Regions from separate parts of the Bacillus sp. S10(2024) genome, predicted to be linked through region 1. Evidence: riboswitches for the same ligand, from Rfam matches in the RefSeq annotation. Region 1 holds a riboswitch; the other holds the start of a gene.
What was found. Region 1 has a riboswitch for S-adenosylmethionine ahead of AB1280_RS18425 (bifunctional O-acetylhomoserine aminocarboxypropyltransferase/cysteine synthase). Riboswitches for the same ligand answer to the same signal wherever they lie in the genome.

Region 1 (8,360 bases):
GTGGGCCCATTGCAAGTTTACTATCGGCTAGCATTCTCTTAATTGCACGTTTGTTGTTTACAGGTTATTCAATGTGTCCATCTGTATGTGTTCTTGTACTAACGGGTATTGGATGTGCTCTTATTTCAACATTTCATATTTCAATGCTGAAAAAATGGATATGGTTACATGTTTATTGCTTAACAATTTCATCGCTTGCGATTTATTTTGTTTTCCAAGATGTTTTTGTATTAAGCCTATACTTACTTATTAGCATTACGACAGGATATATTACTTTTTTAAGTGCACATTATGTTTTGCAATCAAACGAGTTATTTCATGTGATGAAACAGCAAGCAACGATAGATGCATTAACAGGACTTGGGAATGTTCGTAAGTTTGATACAGAATTGAATAGACATATTGAAGATAAGAAAAGCGATGAAAATTCGCTCTGTTTATTGTTGGTAGATATCGATTATTTCAAGCGTGTGAATGACAAGTATGGGCATCCAGCAGGTGATGAAGTTTTACAGCAAGTAGGAGAAATTTTGAAGAATAGTTCTCCATTTCCGCATTTAGTGTTCCGAAAAGGTGGAGAAGAATTTGCGTTATTGTTACCAAATTCAACATTACAGTTCGCTGTAGATATAGGGGAAAAAATTAGAACAGGTGTAGAGAATCATGTGTTTCGATTGCAAAATAATAGTTGTTTAAATATCACGATTTCAGTAGGTACTTCAATTTATAAAGATTCACCACAAGAGTTTATTCAACTTGCAGATGATGCATTGTATTCTTCTAAACGAAATGGTAGAAATCGTGTTTCATAAAAAATAAAGTCGTCACAAATGACGACTTTATTTTTTATACAAGTTCTTTTCCAGCGCCAAATCTACGATATGCACCGTGATGTGTTGGTCCTACATATTCATTTAATTTGAAAGAATGAAGAATGGCAGCTGTAATAAATTCCTTTGCCACTTGAACTGCTTCTTTTACAGGTTTTCCTTTTGCTAGTTCTGCTGTAATTGCAGCAGCGTATGTACAACCTGCGCCATGTGTATACGTTGTTTCAATTTTTTCAGATTCTAAAATATCAAATGTTTCTCCATCGTATAATAAATCAATTGCTTTGTCTGTTCCTAGCTTGCTGCCGCCTTTAATAAGTACATACTTTGCTCCTAAAGCATGGATTTTTTCAGCAGCTTGCTTCATATCTTCAAGTGAGTTAATTTTGACACCGCTTAGTTGATACGCTTCAAATAAGTTTGGTGTTACAATTAAAGCTTTTGGAACGAGTTTGTCACGTAAGCAGTCATTTGTTTCTGGATGAAGTGCTTCATCTGCACCCTTACATACCATAACTGGGTCTATTACTACGTTTTGTAGATTATGCTTCTCAATTGTTTCAGCAACCAGCTCAATGATTTCAACAGAGCCAAGCATACCTGTTTTTAATGCATCAACGCCAACACCTTCAATTGTTGTTTCTAGTTGTGGTTTTAATGTAGACGCTGGAATTGGGAACACGTTATGTGCCCAACCGTTATGCGGGTCCATTGTTACGATTGTTGTCAGAGCTGTCATACCGTATACACCAAGCTCTTGGAATGTTTTTAAGTCTGCTTGCATACCAGCGCCGCCGCTTGTATCCGATCCAGCAATTGTCAGTGCTTTATTTAATGACATTTTGAAAGCCCCCTTGGGTGATAGAATGAAAACCATATTTTTAATTATTATATCAATGATATGAGGAAGTACAAAGTGAAAAAAGAAAGTAGTTCAATCAAAACAAGCAGTACTAACACTTTCATAGCGGTAGTATTGCTTATATATTTTTACTTTAGCTTTGTACTATTCCTTCCTGTTCATTATGGTTAGGGAGTGGAAATAGATTACCAATCATTGCAGCTCCAATCATTGGTATCAATAAATTAATTGGGAAGAACATGAGTAATAATAATGTAATAGCGATTGGTTTTCGTACTGCATAGCTTGAAATGGCTGTAGTGACAATGGCTACACAAGCAATTGGATCTAGTGGTATGACAGTAGCGACAGCATATCCAATACTTGCACCAGCAAATACAATTGGAAAAATATGTCCGCCGCGCCAACCTGTACTTAAACAAACTGCCGTTACACATAATTTTAAAACCCCTGAAAGAAGCAGCATCCCAAATGATAATGCTGTCCACTCATGGACTAAGTCTTTTAATTGATGTTCTCCTGAAAACATTGTATAGGGTAGTAAAGTTCCTGCAATCCCTAAAAGAATGCCACCTATAACTCCTAATGTAACTTTATATTCTTGAAAAGGATGGACTATTTTTTCCAATATATATTCTACCTTGAAATAAAAATAGCCGACACCAGCTCCTATACAAATCAGAGGTAAAAAGGCAAGCCATTCATGTAATGAAAAAGACCCTTTCCCAAAATCAACAATAAAAGATCCTCGATTATCAAACTTACTAAGTAATAAATAAACAGAAAAACCAGCAAAAGTAGTAGCGAGATATACAATAGTCTTTTTTCCTTTGGAAATTTCGTCAATTGGTTTATTCTCATTTTCACTTGGAGCTAAATAACCGAATAATGGTGCATTAAAAATAACACTTAAAGTAGCGCCAATTCCAATTTCAGTTAGTCCCTTCATTCCTTTTAAAGTAAAATGAAAACGATCGCCAACCCACGTACAAAGTCCACCGATAATTCCAACAAGTGCTGCTTCCGGTCCTAAACTTGCACCAAATATTAAAACAATAATAGCTGTTAACGTAGATTGAAGCACAAAACGGTACTCAATCCTACCTGTTTTCTTATATTCACCCATTACCTCTGGCATTAAACGCGGGCATGTACCGAAGTACTTTTGTGACAGTCCGACAAGAACACCGCCAAGCACTGTTACACAAATTGTGTAATAAGGTGGTAATGAAAATTCCTTAGGTAAATATCCCCAAATAAAATGAATTCCAGCATTTGTGGTAACTAAAAATAACCAGACTGTAGCACCAACTATAGCACCTAGAAACATACCGTACATGATAAGTAAAGAATGCATGCCTCTCCTAATTTCCATTTTTTATGCCTCCTTTATGTTATATTCTGTTATGAAAAAATTCGGGATTTTGATACGAAAATAATTATACTTATAAATGTTATAACAGTTCTTTTTCCATTTTTATAAAGAACTTATTGAAGAGAATTGATACAAAAGATAGAGAATTACCTATAGTGTTTAATATTAAAGGGTTTATATGAATTTTATTTGAAATTCATATGAAAAATGTGTAGGGGGCACAGTGATATACCAATCAACTTAAGTTTTGAAAGTATCCCTATAAAGAAAAAAGATCACTTTATAATAAGTGATGTAGAAACATTTATATAAGGTATAACATTGTTGCAAATAGTATTTTCAGGGTTACCATAATGAATAAAATATAACTCTTTCATTTTACATAGTAAGTAAGGTTTTTAAAATGTATTTTTTATCTTAAAATAGAACATTTCCTGTATTTTTTCAAATTTAAAGCCCTATTTCATTCTATTCATATAATAAATTCATGTATATATGTTATTTGTGTCTCTGGAAAGTGGTAGGTGGTAAAATCTCATTTCACGGTTTAGAGAGAAGTAAAAAAATAAGCGGGGCAGGTTTTCTATCAGTGAGGGATGAAGCATCCCCCACTGATGGAAGTTTTACTTTAATTATTGACGAATAATTCCTTGAAAAGATCCTTCCAACACTTTTTTACCGTTTTGATTAAAGCATTCTGCCTTTGAAACGGCAATTACTCGATCTGCTTGTTCTTCGTGATGAGTAAGTGTGACTTCACATCGAACGGTATCTCCGGTAAAGACTGGACGTAAGAAAGTAAATTCCGCATCTCTTGCGATAAAATTTAAATCGCCGCCAATTTTCGTAGGTAATGTTGCAACTAGTAATCCTTGTACCATTACGCGTCCATGTTCATCTGGAACGACATGGTGTTCACCGGCATCACCAGAAATTTTACTAAATAGCTCTACATCTTCTCTCGTAAATGATTTTTCAAAAGTTAACATTTCCCCGACTTTCATGTATGTATCGCCTCCTATTGGTTTGTGAATGATTTGTCATTCATACCTTGAATTTTACAGAATATTCTTTACTCGGTAAAGTCTGGTGGTGGAAATGATGGGGGAATTAATGGAATATTTTAAGAACATTCAGAAAAAAAGTTGACATAAGGAAATAATTTCTATAAAATCATCGGTAATTGCATATGTCTTATCAAGAATAGGTGGAGGGAACGGGCCCTATGAAACCTTGGCAACAGCCGTAAATCGGAATTGTGCTAAATCCTGCAGGTATTTCCTGAAAGATAAGAAAGGCTACATGGCGAGCGTTTATCTAAACTGCTTCTTTCTTATTAAGGAAAGGAGCAGTTTTTTATTTTTTATAAAAGAAAGGAGATTGAGAAATGGAAGAATCATGGGGAAAAGGAACGATTTGTGTGCAAGGTGGCTATACGCCAAAAAATGGTGAGCCGCGTGTTTTGCCGCTTTATCAAAGCACGACGTACAAATATGATACTTCTGATGATTTAGCGGCCCTCTTTAATTTGGAAGCGGAAGGATATATTTATACGCGTATTGGAAATCCGACGCTTGCGGCCTTTGAGCAAAAGCTCACAGAGTTAGAAGGCGGCGTTGGTGCGGTTGCAACGGCATCAGGGCAAGCTGCAATTATGCTAGCAATATTAAATATTTGTGGCAGTGGTGATCACTTGCTCTGCTCATCAACAGTATACGGCGGTACATTTAATTTATTTGCAGTTAGTCTTAAAAAGCTTGGGATTGAGGTCACGTTCTTTAATCCAAACTTATCTGCTGATGAAATTGTTGCTCTCGCAAATGAGAAAACAAAGCTTGTATATGCGGAATCGCTTGGGAATCCAGCGATGAATGTACTGAATTTTAAAGAGTTTTCTGATGCGGCAAAAGAGCTTGGAGTACCGTTTATTGTGGATAATACATTAGCGACACCGTATTTATGTCATGCATTTGAACATGGTGCAAACATTGTTGTTCATTCTACAACGAAATATATCGATGGTCATGCAAGCTCACTAGGCGGCATTGTTATTGATGGAGGGAATTTCGATTGGAGTAAATTCCCTGAATTTGTTGAATCAGATCCAAGCTATCATGGTGTGAGTTATGTGAACAAGTTTGGGCAAGCGGCATATATTGTGAAAGCTCGTGTACAGTTATTAAGAGACTATGGAAATTGTATGAGCCCATTCAATGCGTACATGAGCAATATTGGCTTAGAGACATTGCATCTTCGCATGGAGCGTCATAGCCAAAATGCACTAGCCGTTGCACAGTGGTTATCGCAGCATGAATGCGTTGAGTGGGTCAATTATCCTGGACTTCAAAGTAATGAAAATTATGCATTGGCGCAAAAATATTTACCGAAAGGTGCGAGCGGTGTTTTAACATTTGGAATAAAGGGCGGCCTTGAACCTGCTAAACAGTTTATTGGAAATGTGAAGCTTGCCACATTGGTGACGCATGTTGCAGATGCAAGAACTTGTGTCATTCATCCTGCAAGCACAACGCATCGTCAGCTTACAGAAGAGCAGCAATGTTTGGCAGGTGTAACACCTGATTTAATTCGGTTATCAGTTGGTATTGAAGATGCGGCGGATATTATTGCTGATTTAGGGGCAGCACTTTCTGGAGGAAAACAGTATGCCGATCATCATTGCTAAAGATTTACCAGCTCGTAAAGTATTGCAAAATGAAAATATTTTTGTGATGACGAAAGAACGAGCAGAAACGCAAGATATTCGTGCTTTGAAGATTGCTATTTTAAACTTAATGCCAACAAAACAAGAAACAGAAACGCAGTTGCTTCGTTTAATTGGGAATACACCGCTTCAACTCGATATCCACTTACTTCATATGGAGTCCCATACAGCAAAAAATGTAACGCAGGAGCATTTAACAAGCTTTTATAAAACATTTCGTGATATTGAAGGAGAAAAATTTGACGGACTTATCATTACTGGTGCTCCGGTTGAAACACTTCCTTTCGAAGAAGTAGATTATTGGGATGAATTGAAACAAATTATGGAGTATTCGAATGCACATGTCACATCAACGCTTCATATTTGCTGGGGGGCGCAGGCAGGATTGTATTATCACTACAACGTTCCGAAATATCCGCTAGAACAAAAGATGTTTGGGGTATTTGAACATGAAGTGCAGCAGGAGCATGTGAAACTATTACGCGGTTTTGATGAAAGCTTTTTTGCACCGCATTCTCGTCATACAGAAGTACGGGCATCTGATATTCAACGCGTACAGGAGCTTGATGTGTTAGCGACATCTGAAGAAGCCGGTGTTCATCTCGTTATAAATAAAGATGGAAAGCATATTTTTGTTCTTGGTCATAGTGAATACAGCTGTGAGACATTAAAGCAAGAATATGAGCGCGATCAGCAAAGAGGATTGGATATTGCTATTCCCAAAAATTATTTTAAGCATGACAATCCTTTGGAAAATCCAGTAGTAAGGTGGCGTAGTCATGGAAATTTACTATTCTCAAATTGGTTGAATTACTATGTGTATCAGGAAACTCCTTATATTTTGTAAAGGAAGTTGAGCATAACACGTGGTAACGTTTTCTTTGTAAAGAACGATCTTTATTATTCAGAATGTTCTAAATATATTGTTTTTTATGATCTGACCTTATATAATGGCACCTAAATACAATTTTTAAAGGGGTGGACAGTACTATGAACGAAATTCAAGTTGGCCTATTAGGTCTTGGAACTGTAGGAAGCGGTGTCGTGCGCATTATTGAAGATCATCAAGATCGTTTAGCACACCAAATCGGTTGTCCTATCAAAGTAGCAAAAGTATTAGTACAAAACTTAGAAAAAGAACGAGAGGTCCAAGTAACCCCTACATTATTAACGAGGAATCCAGATGAAATTATAAATAATCCAGATGTTGATGTTGTGATTGAAGTGATGGGCGGTATAGAAGAGGCAAAAGCATATATTTTACAATCGCTCCAAAACGGTAAGCATGTTGTCACAGCGAATAAAGATTTAATGGCACTTCACGGTGCAGAACTTCTTACTGTAGCAAAGGAAAATCAAGCGGATTTGTTTTATGAAGCGAGTGTAGCAGGTGGTATTCCGATTCTACGAAGCATTGTAGAAGGTCTTTCTTCTGATCGGATTACGAAAATGATGGGTATTGTGAACGGAACAACGAATTTTATTTTGACAAAAATGTCTGACGAAGGGAGAGCGTATGACGACGTGTTAAATGAAGCGCAGCGGCTTGGATTTGCAGAAACAGATCCAACATCAGATGTTGAAGGTTTAGATGCGGCACGAAAGATGACGATCTTAGCAACACTTGGATTTTCTACAAATGTAGAACTTCATGATGTGAATGTAAAAGGAATTACATCTATTACGGAGGAGGACATTTCGTATAGTAAGAGTCTAGGCTATACAATTAAGTTAATTGGTGTAGCGAAGCGCGATGGTGAAAAATTAGAGGTAACAGTAGAACCAACATTGTTACCAAATACACACCCGCTTGCCGCCGTTCAAAACGAATATAATGCAGTATATGTATATGGCGAAGCGGTAGGAGAAACAATGTTTTACGGACCAGGTGCGGGAAGTTTGCCAACAGCAACAGCAGTTGTATCTGATTTAGTAGCGGTTATGAAAAATGTACGTCTTGGTGTAACAGGAAATAGTGCAGTAACGCCGCAATATAAAAAAGTATTAAAAGCAGAAGACGAAATTTATGTGAAGAAGTTTCTCCGCCTTCATGTGAAGGATGAAGTAGGTGTGTTTGCGAAAATTACATCACTATTCTCTGAACGAGGCGTAAGCTTTGAAAAGATTATTCAAATGCCATTACAAAAGAAAGGAGCAGCAGAAATCGTTATTGTTACACATCGTGCATCCCTTGCAGATTATACATACATTCTCGAAACACTAGAGACGTATGAAGAAGTAGATTGTGTGAAAGCAAACTACCGTATTGAAGGAGATGCTCGCTAATGTGGAACGGATTACTTGCTGCTTATAAAGAATATTTACCGATTAATGAGCAAACACCGTCGCTTTCGCTATCAGAAGGAAATACACCGCTTATTTTATTAGAAAATCTTTCAGAAAAATGGGGTGTTTCTGTTTATGCGAAAGTAGAAGGGGCAAATCCGACGGGTTCTTTTAAAGATCGCGGGATGGTTATGGCTGTAGCAAAGGCAAAGGAAGTTGGCAGCAAAACGGTTATTTGCGCTTCAACAGGAAACACATCTGCATCGGCAGCTGCTTATGCAGCGC
Region 2 (8,360 bases), 1.5 Mb from region 1:
TTTAATGTATGGTTTTTCTTGCTTCGTTACGTTATTCCGATTACGGTTCTTCTTGTCTTTTTAAACGTTCTTGGTGTACTTTAGTTAATAAAAAACGGAGAATATTCTCCGTTTTTTATCCCGCATTAACGGGCAGTAAAGGATGTGGAAGCACGGGGAAGAAAACTGCCTGTAAAAGCCCGATTGGGTAGGCTTTCCATCAGTGAGAAAAGCGTCACTGATGGAAGTTTCACTTTATAATGATGTAGAAGTTTGTAATAGACGAGTATATGTTTTAAAAGCTACAGTGGCTGCGATGAAGGAACCGATAAAAAAGATACCAGATCCAACTAATGAAAATATTCGGCCTATAAATGTCTCTTTGGCTTCTTGTAATACTGCAACTGCCTGTGATTCTTGAACCATGTGTGGACCTCCTCAAAAAGCTTTTATGTTATTGTATGTGTAATGCCTAGAAGGTGTTCAATATCGAAAAATAATAAGAAGTATATATAGAATGGTCTGCTTATTTTACATAAATAAAAAAACTTGGCAATTGCCAAGTTTTTTTCATTACAGCCCAATATAAGGTGATGGGTCAACAGCATTTGATTTTGCTTGATTCCATTCACCGATATGAAGTTCGAAATGTAAATGCTGTCCATAAGACTGCCCAGTATTACCCATAAATCCAAGTTGTTGTCCTTGTTTCACTGTTTGTCCAACAGAAACAGAACGGCTACTCATATGAGCGTAAACAGTTGTATAAGTTTTTCCGTTCATACGATGTGATAAATACACAACATTTCCATAACTAGAAGATAAATCAGAACGAATTACGACACCGTCAGCAGCAGCTATAATTGGTACTGTTCCTGATGCGGCAATATCAATTCCTTTATGATTGTCAATGTCGCGTACACCAAATCCTGAAGTTTTCGAACCTGCTGCTGGTTTAATGAAACCGCCAGTACTTTCTCCTTGAGACGCAGGGGCAGTTTGAGATGAAGGAGCAGTTTGTTGCTGTTGTCCTTCATCCTTTTTCGCTTCAGTTGCTTTTTTAGCGTCTTCAGCTCGCTTTTCTTCTTCAATTGCATTTTGGACAGCTTTCCGCTGATTTTCTAAAATACCTTTTGATTCTTCTAAGCTTTCCATCTCAGAATCTATTTTTGAAACTTTTGCATGTAAGTCAGCAATTAGTGTTTGTTGCTGTTGTTGATTTGCTTGAAGCTCTTGCTGTTGCTTCTGTAACGTTTGTTCTGCTTCTTTTAGTTGTTGTTCTTTTTTCTCAACCGCTTCTTTTTCTTTTTTAACGGTATCCTGGTCATGTGTTTGTTGTTTTACGATCTCTGTATCACTATTTAAAATTAAACTAACAGAATACACATTTTCTAAAAGTTCTGCGATATTATTCGTATTAATTAATACCTCAGTAATTAAATTTGTACGGGGTTTTTCTTGCATAGATTGTAATCTTTGTTTAATTAATTCTTGGCGCGAATTGATTTGCTTTTGTAATTCTTCAATATGCTTTTTTTTCTCTGTGATACTTGCTTGTGTTTTTTCAATTTCCGTTTTTGTTGCTTTTAAATCTGCCTCATTTTTATTAATAGAAGCAGTTAATTCATCGATTTTTTTCTGTAAATCTTGAATCTCTTTTTCTATTTTTTGTTTTTCTTCTACTTTCATATGTAATTCTTGTTGCTTACCGTCTAGTTGTGATTGAATATTAGATAATTTATCTTGACTCGTCTCCGCATACACTGGTGAAAGCACGGGAGAAACGAGAATAGTACCGGCTGTCAATAAACTAAACGCTGTTATTTTTTTGTTCATCTGCCTATCTCCTTTCCCTATGTTCTATATAATCATACAAAATAGAAAAATGTCTATTGTTGTAATGATAATGTAAAAAAACATTTAAGGAATTGTTATTAAATGGCGAAAATTAGAAGAATTTTATCTCTTAATTGTTCGCTTCTATGACATGAATTATTTTATCATGGTAAACGGATGCACTGCAAGAAATAATCAATAAGGAATCGTTCTCATGTGAGGTTTCCTAACATTATTTTATTCTTGTCAACAAAAATATTTGCATACTGGTAAACTTATTTAGTTGTCAGATTTCTATTTTTGTCTTATCATTTTAGGAGGGGAAGAAAGTATTGAATAGTCGAACAATATTTAATACTTCTATTTTCATATTTTATAGAAAAATAGAATTATGAAAATGAAAAACATCTAAGAAGGGGGTTGCAGCAAGTATGAAAAGAATTGGACTTGCATGGCAAATTTTAATAGGTCTTGCTCTCGGTATTTTGGTAGGAGCAATCTTTTATGGGAATCCAGAGGTTGCAAAGTTTCTACAACCGATTGGTGATATTTTTATTCGTTTAATTAAAATGATTGTTGTACCAATTGTAGTAGCAAGTATTGTTGTTGGTGTTGCCGGCGTTGGAGATGTGAAAAAGCTTGGACGTTTAGGTGGAAAAACAATTATTTATTTTGAGATTATTACAACGATTGCGATTGTTGTTGGTTTATTAGTAGCAAACATATTCCAGCCAGGAAAAGGCGTGGATATGTCAAACTTACAGAAATCAGATATTTCTAAGTATACAGCTACAACAGAGCAAGTACAGAGTCATTCATTTGCAGATACGTTCGTAAATATCGTTCCAACGAATATTATGGACTCGTTAGCAAAAGGTGATATGCTTGCAATTATTTTCTTCTCTGTATTATTTGGTTTAGGGGTAGCGGCAATTGGAGAAAGAGGAAGACCAGTTCTGAATTTCTTCCAAGGTGTGGCCGATGCAATGTTTTATGTAACAAACCAAGTAATGAAGTTTGCGCCGTTTGGTGTGTTTGCGTTAATTGGCGTAACGGTTTCTAAGTTTGGTGTAGCGTCATTAGTTCCATTAGGTAAATTAGTTATTGTAGTTTATGGATCAATGATTTTCTTTGTTGTTGTTGTATTAGGTCTTACGGCAAAGTTATTTGGAATTAATATTTTCCAATTCTTTAAGATTTTAAAAGACGAGCTTATTTTAGCATATTCTACAGCAAGCTCAGAGACGGTTCTACCAAAGATTATGGAAAAGATGGAGCGTTTCGGATGCCCGAAAGCAATCACATCTTTCGTTATTCCAACTGGTTATTCATTTAACTTAGATGGTTCAACGTTATATCAAGCAATTGCAGCGATTTTCTTAGCGCAAATGTATGGTATTGATTTATCGATTACACAACAGGTTACATTACTTCTTGTCTTAATGGTTACTTCAAAAGGGATTGCTGGTGTACCGGGCGTATCATTCGTTGTATTATTAGCAACGCTTCATACAGTAGGTATTCCATCTGAAGGTTTAGCGTTTATCGCTGGTATTGACCGTATTTTAGATATGGCACGTACTGCAGTAAACGTAGTAGGTAACTCATTAGCTGCAGTTGTTATGTCTAAATGGGAAGGACAGTATGACGCAGAAAAAGGACAAGCTTATTTGAAAGAGATTTCAGAGAAGCAAGTAGCTTAAATGATAGAAGGGCCTTCACGGTGCACGTGAAGGTCTTTTTTCTATATACATACGAATTAAGGAGCGTTCAAGTCCGTTTCTGCCACGTGTAATAATTAAAGTAAAGAGAGAATGCAAGTGCAGATCATGTTTTGTTTTACGTAGCAGCGACTTATATGAAAAAAATTTAAATGAATTTCTATATGGAATAAGGAGTAATGAGGATGAAACGTAAATATGGAGATGGCTCATCATGGAAACGGCTAATTGATAAAACGTATGCGGTAAAAGATGTACAGGACGGTATGTTAGGTATATTACTTATAAAGCAAGTGAGAGAGCCTAGTTATAAACAGTATAATAATCGGAAGATTTGTATTGCGCAAAATGGTTATACTTGGATCCAATATTTCATAAATGGAAAAAATTTTGCCATTACAGCGATGCTGAATGAGAAAAAAGAGCTTGTTCAATATTATATTGATGTTGCAAAAGAGTATAAAATGGATGAAAGAGGACTGCCTTATTTCGATGATTTATATTTAGATGTTGTCATGTTAGCAAATGAGAAAATGTATTTATTAGATGAAGATGAGTTAGAAAAAGCATATATGGACGGAGACATTTCAAAAGAGGAGTATAATTTAGCTTGGAATACAGCAAAGTGGATTATGAAAAAAATTGAAGAAAAAGAATTTTTATGGTTTTCGATTTTAGAAACAGAAATTCAAAAAATAAAAGATTGTTGCTGATATTTGTTACTTTATTTTCTGTTTCTATAATATCAAAAAAATACCAACTATTTTGATAGAAATAATATTTGACATTTTCTCCTGCAACGATTAAAGTAGAAAAAGATTGATTTACACAAAAATATAATATGAAACCTTCTTATCAAGAGAGGCGGAGGGACTGGCCCTAAGATGCCTCGGCAGCGGACTCATAATAGAGTGCTGTGCCAAATCCAGCAAGCGGTATGCTTGATAGATGAGAAGAGTGTTTCTTATATGATATATAAGACCTCTTCTCTTCAGAAGAGGTCTTTTTCGCTCTTGTGAAGGATAGGTTTAGAAATAGGAGAGGGTATAACTTTGGAACAAACAAAAGGAAATGCATTGGCATTATTACCACTTGGCATATTTTTAGCATTATTTATTGGTTCTGGTGTAATTACAGGGGATTTTTATAAATTACCAATTTTGGTTGCTATTTTAATTGCAGTTGCGGCTGCATTAGTAATGAACAGGAAAGAAAACTTTACTACAAAGGTTGAACGCTTTGCTAAAGGGGCTGGAAATCCAGATATCATGATTATGGTATTGATCTTTGTGTTAGCAGGTGCATTTTCTGAAACTGCAAAAGGTATGGGCGCTGTTGAAGCAACGGTAAACTTAGCTCTTTCTATTTTGCCACCAGGTTTCTTAATTGCTGGACTGTTTATTATTGGTGCATTTATTTCATTAGCAATGGGAACATCAATGGGCACGATTGCAGCATTAGGGCCAATTGCAGTAGGGATTAGTGGACACACGGATATTTCTATGGCGCTTGCTATGGCAACAGTTGTTGGTGGTGCAATGTTTGGCGACAATTTATCTTTTATTTCAGATACGACAATTGCAGCTGTACGTACACAAGGAACGGAAATGAAAGATAAATTTAAAACAAATTTCTTAATTGTATTACCAGCTGCTATTGTTACGAGTGTACTGTTAGTCGTTCTTACGTTAGGCACTCATACAAATATGACAGCACATGCGTTTAATTGGGTGAAAATTTTACCGTATGCAGGGGTGTTAATTACAGCGCTGCTTGGATGTAACGTACTAGTTGTATTATCAGGAGGAACAGTGTTAGCTGGTATTATTGGCATGGTAGATGGAAGCTACACATTAGCAAGTTTCTTTAAAAGTGTCACAGTAGGAATTAATGGTATGATGGAAATGGTATTATTAGCGATTTTAATCGGTGGAATGGTTGGAATTATTCAATATAACGGCGGCATTCATTATTTAATGAATGTGCTAACACGTAATATTCGTTCAAAAAAAGGTGCAGAATTCGGAATTGCTGGTCTTGTAAGTATGACAAATATGTGCACAGCAAATAATACAATTTCTATTATTTTTACAGGTCCACTAGCAAAGAATGTTGCAGATCAATATAATATTGATCCGAAAAAATCGGCGAGCTTGTTAGATTTATTCTCTTGTAGTGTGCAAGGATTAATCCCATACGGTGCACAAATGTTAACGGCGGCAGGATTTGCTTCACTTTCACCAATTGAATTATTACCATACTCATTTTATCCAATGTTAGTTGCTGTCTGCGGTATTATCTCAATTGTCATTAATTTTCCGCGTCTTTCGCCTGAGAAAAAGGAATATCAAAAAATAGCATAATAATCAGAAGAGGATGTCTTATAGTAGGCATCCTCTTTTGGTTTAGATATAACGACTGATTTCATCTTACTTTAAAAATAGGTCTGATAATAAATAGGACTTAAGTCTGAGAGAAAAACGGTTCTTAAGCTCGTTATAGAAAAATGAAAAGATAGGTAAGATAAGAGTATCAAAACGAAGGGAGGCAAGCACAAGATGAAACAATTTTTAGCGTTTATGGCAGCCGGTATTTTGGCTTTAATTGCTCTTGGAAGTCTTGCTGGTATTGTAGGATTAGCGATTGGAGCAGGGATTGTGTATTGGAGCTATAAATCATTTGTGCGAGCACAATCATTTTTTGGAAAACTAGCTTGGGGTATTGTCGGTTTAATCGGCTTGTCAATTGCCCTGTCCCATTCCCCAGCATTAATCGGTATTGTGGCATTAGTCGTTCTATATTATGGATACCGTGAATGGAAAAAAGAGAAACATGTAGTAGATGCTGCTTCAGATAGCTCGGAGCCGTATAACAATTTTGAAGATGAGTGGAACAAATTAATGAAAAATAACTAATATGAAATAAAAAATAATAGAGTAGAAGAGAGGAAGATTAAAAATGAAACAATCATTATTCGGACGTGTACGAGATGCAGTACTTGCAGATTTTCATAATGTATTAGACGAGAAAGAAAGAAAAAATCCAATTGCGATGTTAAATCAATATTTACGTAATAGTGAGCGCGAGGTAACAAAAATTGAAAAATTAATTGAGCGTCACAAAACATTAAAATCTAATTTTGCTCATGAGCTTGAAGGGGCGCGTTATTTCGTAAACAAGAGATCCAAACAAGCTGTAATTGCAAGGGAAGCAGGAGAAATGCAACTACATGAACGTGCATTAGAAGAAGTAGCATACTACGAAGGGCAAGTTGCTCGCTTAGAAAAAATGTATGAAGGGGTTGTAGAACAAATAGATGAGCTAGAACGTCGTCTATCTGAAATGAAAAATAAATTAAAAGAAATGAATGCAAAACGTATGGAATTAATGGCACGTGAAAATATGGCACATGCAAACCGCCGTATGAATACGGCTCTTCATAAGATGGATGAAAATAATCCATTTTTACGCTTCGAAGAAATTGAAAATCACATTCGTGATTTAGAGCTTCGCATAAATGAAGGTTATGAACGTGACACATTTGATATGAAAATTGCAAAGCTTGAACGCGAAATGAAAGGAAAAAAAGAAGTATCTTTAGACAAATAGGTAATAAAATAATTGTAGTATATTATAAAATGAGCTTATGATATAGTGATAGAAGAAAAGGTGTTGGAATACAATGCCTTTTTCTTCTATGTATATATAATAAAGAAGGGGGAGCTGCAATGAAGAAACAATTTTCGAAAACACAATTATTAGGGATGCTCCTCGTCATATTTGGATTCGGTCTTTTTCTCGATATGATTCTTGGACATTTTGAGCCTGGTGCTCTTATTTTTGCCTTTGTTATGATTATGTTTGGAAGGCATTATCGAAAAAAGAATCGATATGTGAGAGGGAATGTGTGTTTATTTGTTGGGGGACTTGTTTTCTTATTTTTCCTATTTTCATCAGCAGCTTTCGTGCTTGTTTTATTTGCTTGTTTAGCTTTCATTGGCTACCAGCTGATACAAGGCCAGCAAAAGTCAAATGCGGTACAGGTTGAAATTAAGGAAAAAGAATATATAAATGAAGAAAAACCAATCTATCGAACAGAGCCGTATATAAAGAATATTATGGTTGGTAACGTACGAATAATGGATCATATTTATGAGTTAGAAGATGTGAATATTCAATATGGAATCGGAGATATTGAAATTGATTTAACAACAGCCATGATTCCAGAAGGCGAAACTGTCATTGTCATTCGTGGTGTGATTGGTAATATTCGTTTGTATGTTCCATACGATATTGAATTGTCCTTGAATCATTCTGTTATTGTTGGGAGAATATTGCTTCCATCGCATGAAGAAACAGGCTTTAATCGTAATGTGAAGTTTAGAACGGAACAGTATAAAGAAGCTCCTCGCCGTATTAAAATTATTTCTTCGCTTATCGTAGGCGATACGGAAGTGAGGAAAGTATAATGAAAAAACAGAAGAACATTTCATGGATGTATATCCGTTACTCAATATTATCTTCTATTAGTATTGCACTTATTTGTACTATCGTTTATGTATGGAAAAGCCAGCAAAATGTGTATGATTTATTATGGAAAGAATCTATTGCTTCTGTTCCTGTTAGCTTGTTTATTATCTGTACGAGTCTTCTCATAGGTGGAATTGTTGGATATGCGATTGGGTATTATATGCAGCAGCGAATTCAAGGGTTAACGACTTTTCTATTTGAAGTAGAAAGAGGGAATTTTCCAAGAGATGCTTCGTTTACAGCAGAAGATGAATTTCATGAAGTAGAACGGAAGGTAATTGCGCTTGCTAGACG

Region 2: it holds a riboswitch for S-adenosylmethionine, as region 1 does, so the genes downstream of both, AB1280_RS10690 (Na+/H+ antiporter NhaC family protein) here and AB1280_RS18425 (bifunctional O-acetylhomoserine aminocarboxypropyltransferase/cysteine synthase) in region 1, are expected to answer to the same signal.

What each region holds. Positions count from the first base shown of each region.
Region 1 covers NZ_JBFLUR010000002.1:3,609,549-3,617,908, forward strand. The annotation lists gene AB1280_RS18405 (GGDEF domain-containing protein) at 1-812, shown strand, start outside; gene pdxK (pyridoxine/pyridoxal/pyridoxamine kinase) at 847-1,671, opposite strand; gene AB1280_RS18415 (chloride channel protein) at 1,826-3,067, opposite strand; gene AB1280_RS18420 (enoyl-CoA hydratase) at 3,700-4,071, opposite strand; SAM riboswitch class I at 4,259-4,362, shown strand; gene AB1280_RS18425 (bifunctional O-acetylhomoserine aminocarboxypropyltransferase/cysteine synthase) at 4,455-5,750, shown strand; gene metA (homoserine O-acetyltransferase MetA) at 5,731-6,636, shown strand; gene AB1280_RS18435 (homoserine dehydrogenase) at 6,780-8,075, shown strand; gene thrC (threonine synthase) at 8,075-8,360, shown strand, end outside.
Region 2 covers NZ_JBFLUR010000002.1:2,076,356-2,084,715, reverse strand. The annotation lists gene AB1280_RS10715 (sodium-dependent transporter) at 1-84, shown strand, start outside; gene AB1280_RS10710 (hypothetical protein) at 235-405, opposite strand; gene AB1280_RS10705 (murein hydrolase activator EnvC family protein) at 553-1,815, opposite strand; gene gltP (glutamate/aspartate:proton symporter GltP) at 2,247-3,518, shown strand; gene AB1280_RS10695 (DUF402 domain-containing protein) at 3,722-4,249, shown strand; SAM riboswitch class I at 4,386-4,491, shown strand; gene AB1280_RS10690 (Na+/H+ antiporter NhaC family protein) at 4,589-5,899, shown strand; gene AB1280_RS10685 (flagellar basal body rod protein) at 6,095-6,451, shown strand; gene AB1280_RS10680 (PspA/IM30 family protein) at 6,495-7,145, shown strand; gene liaF (cell wall-active antibiotics response protein LiaF) at 7,265-8,005, shown strand; gene AB1280_RS10670 (sensor histidine kinase) at 8,005-8,360, shown strand, end outside.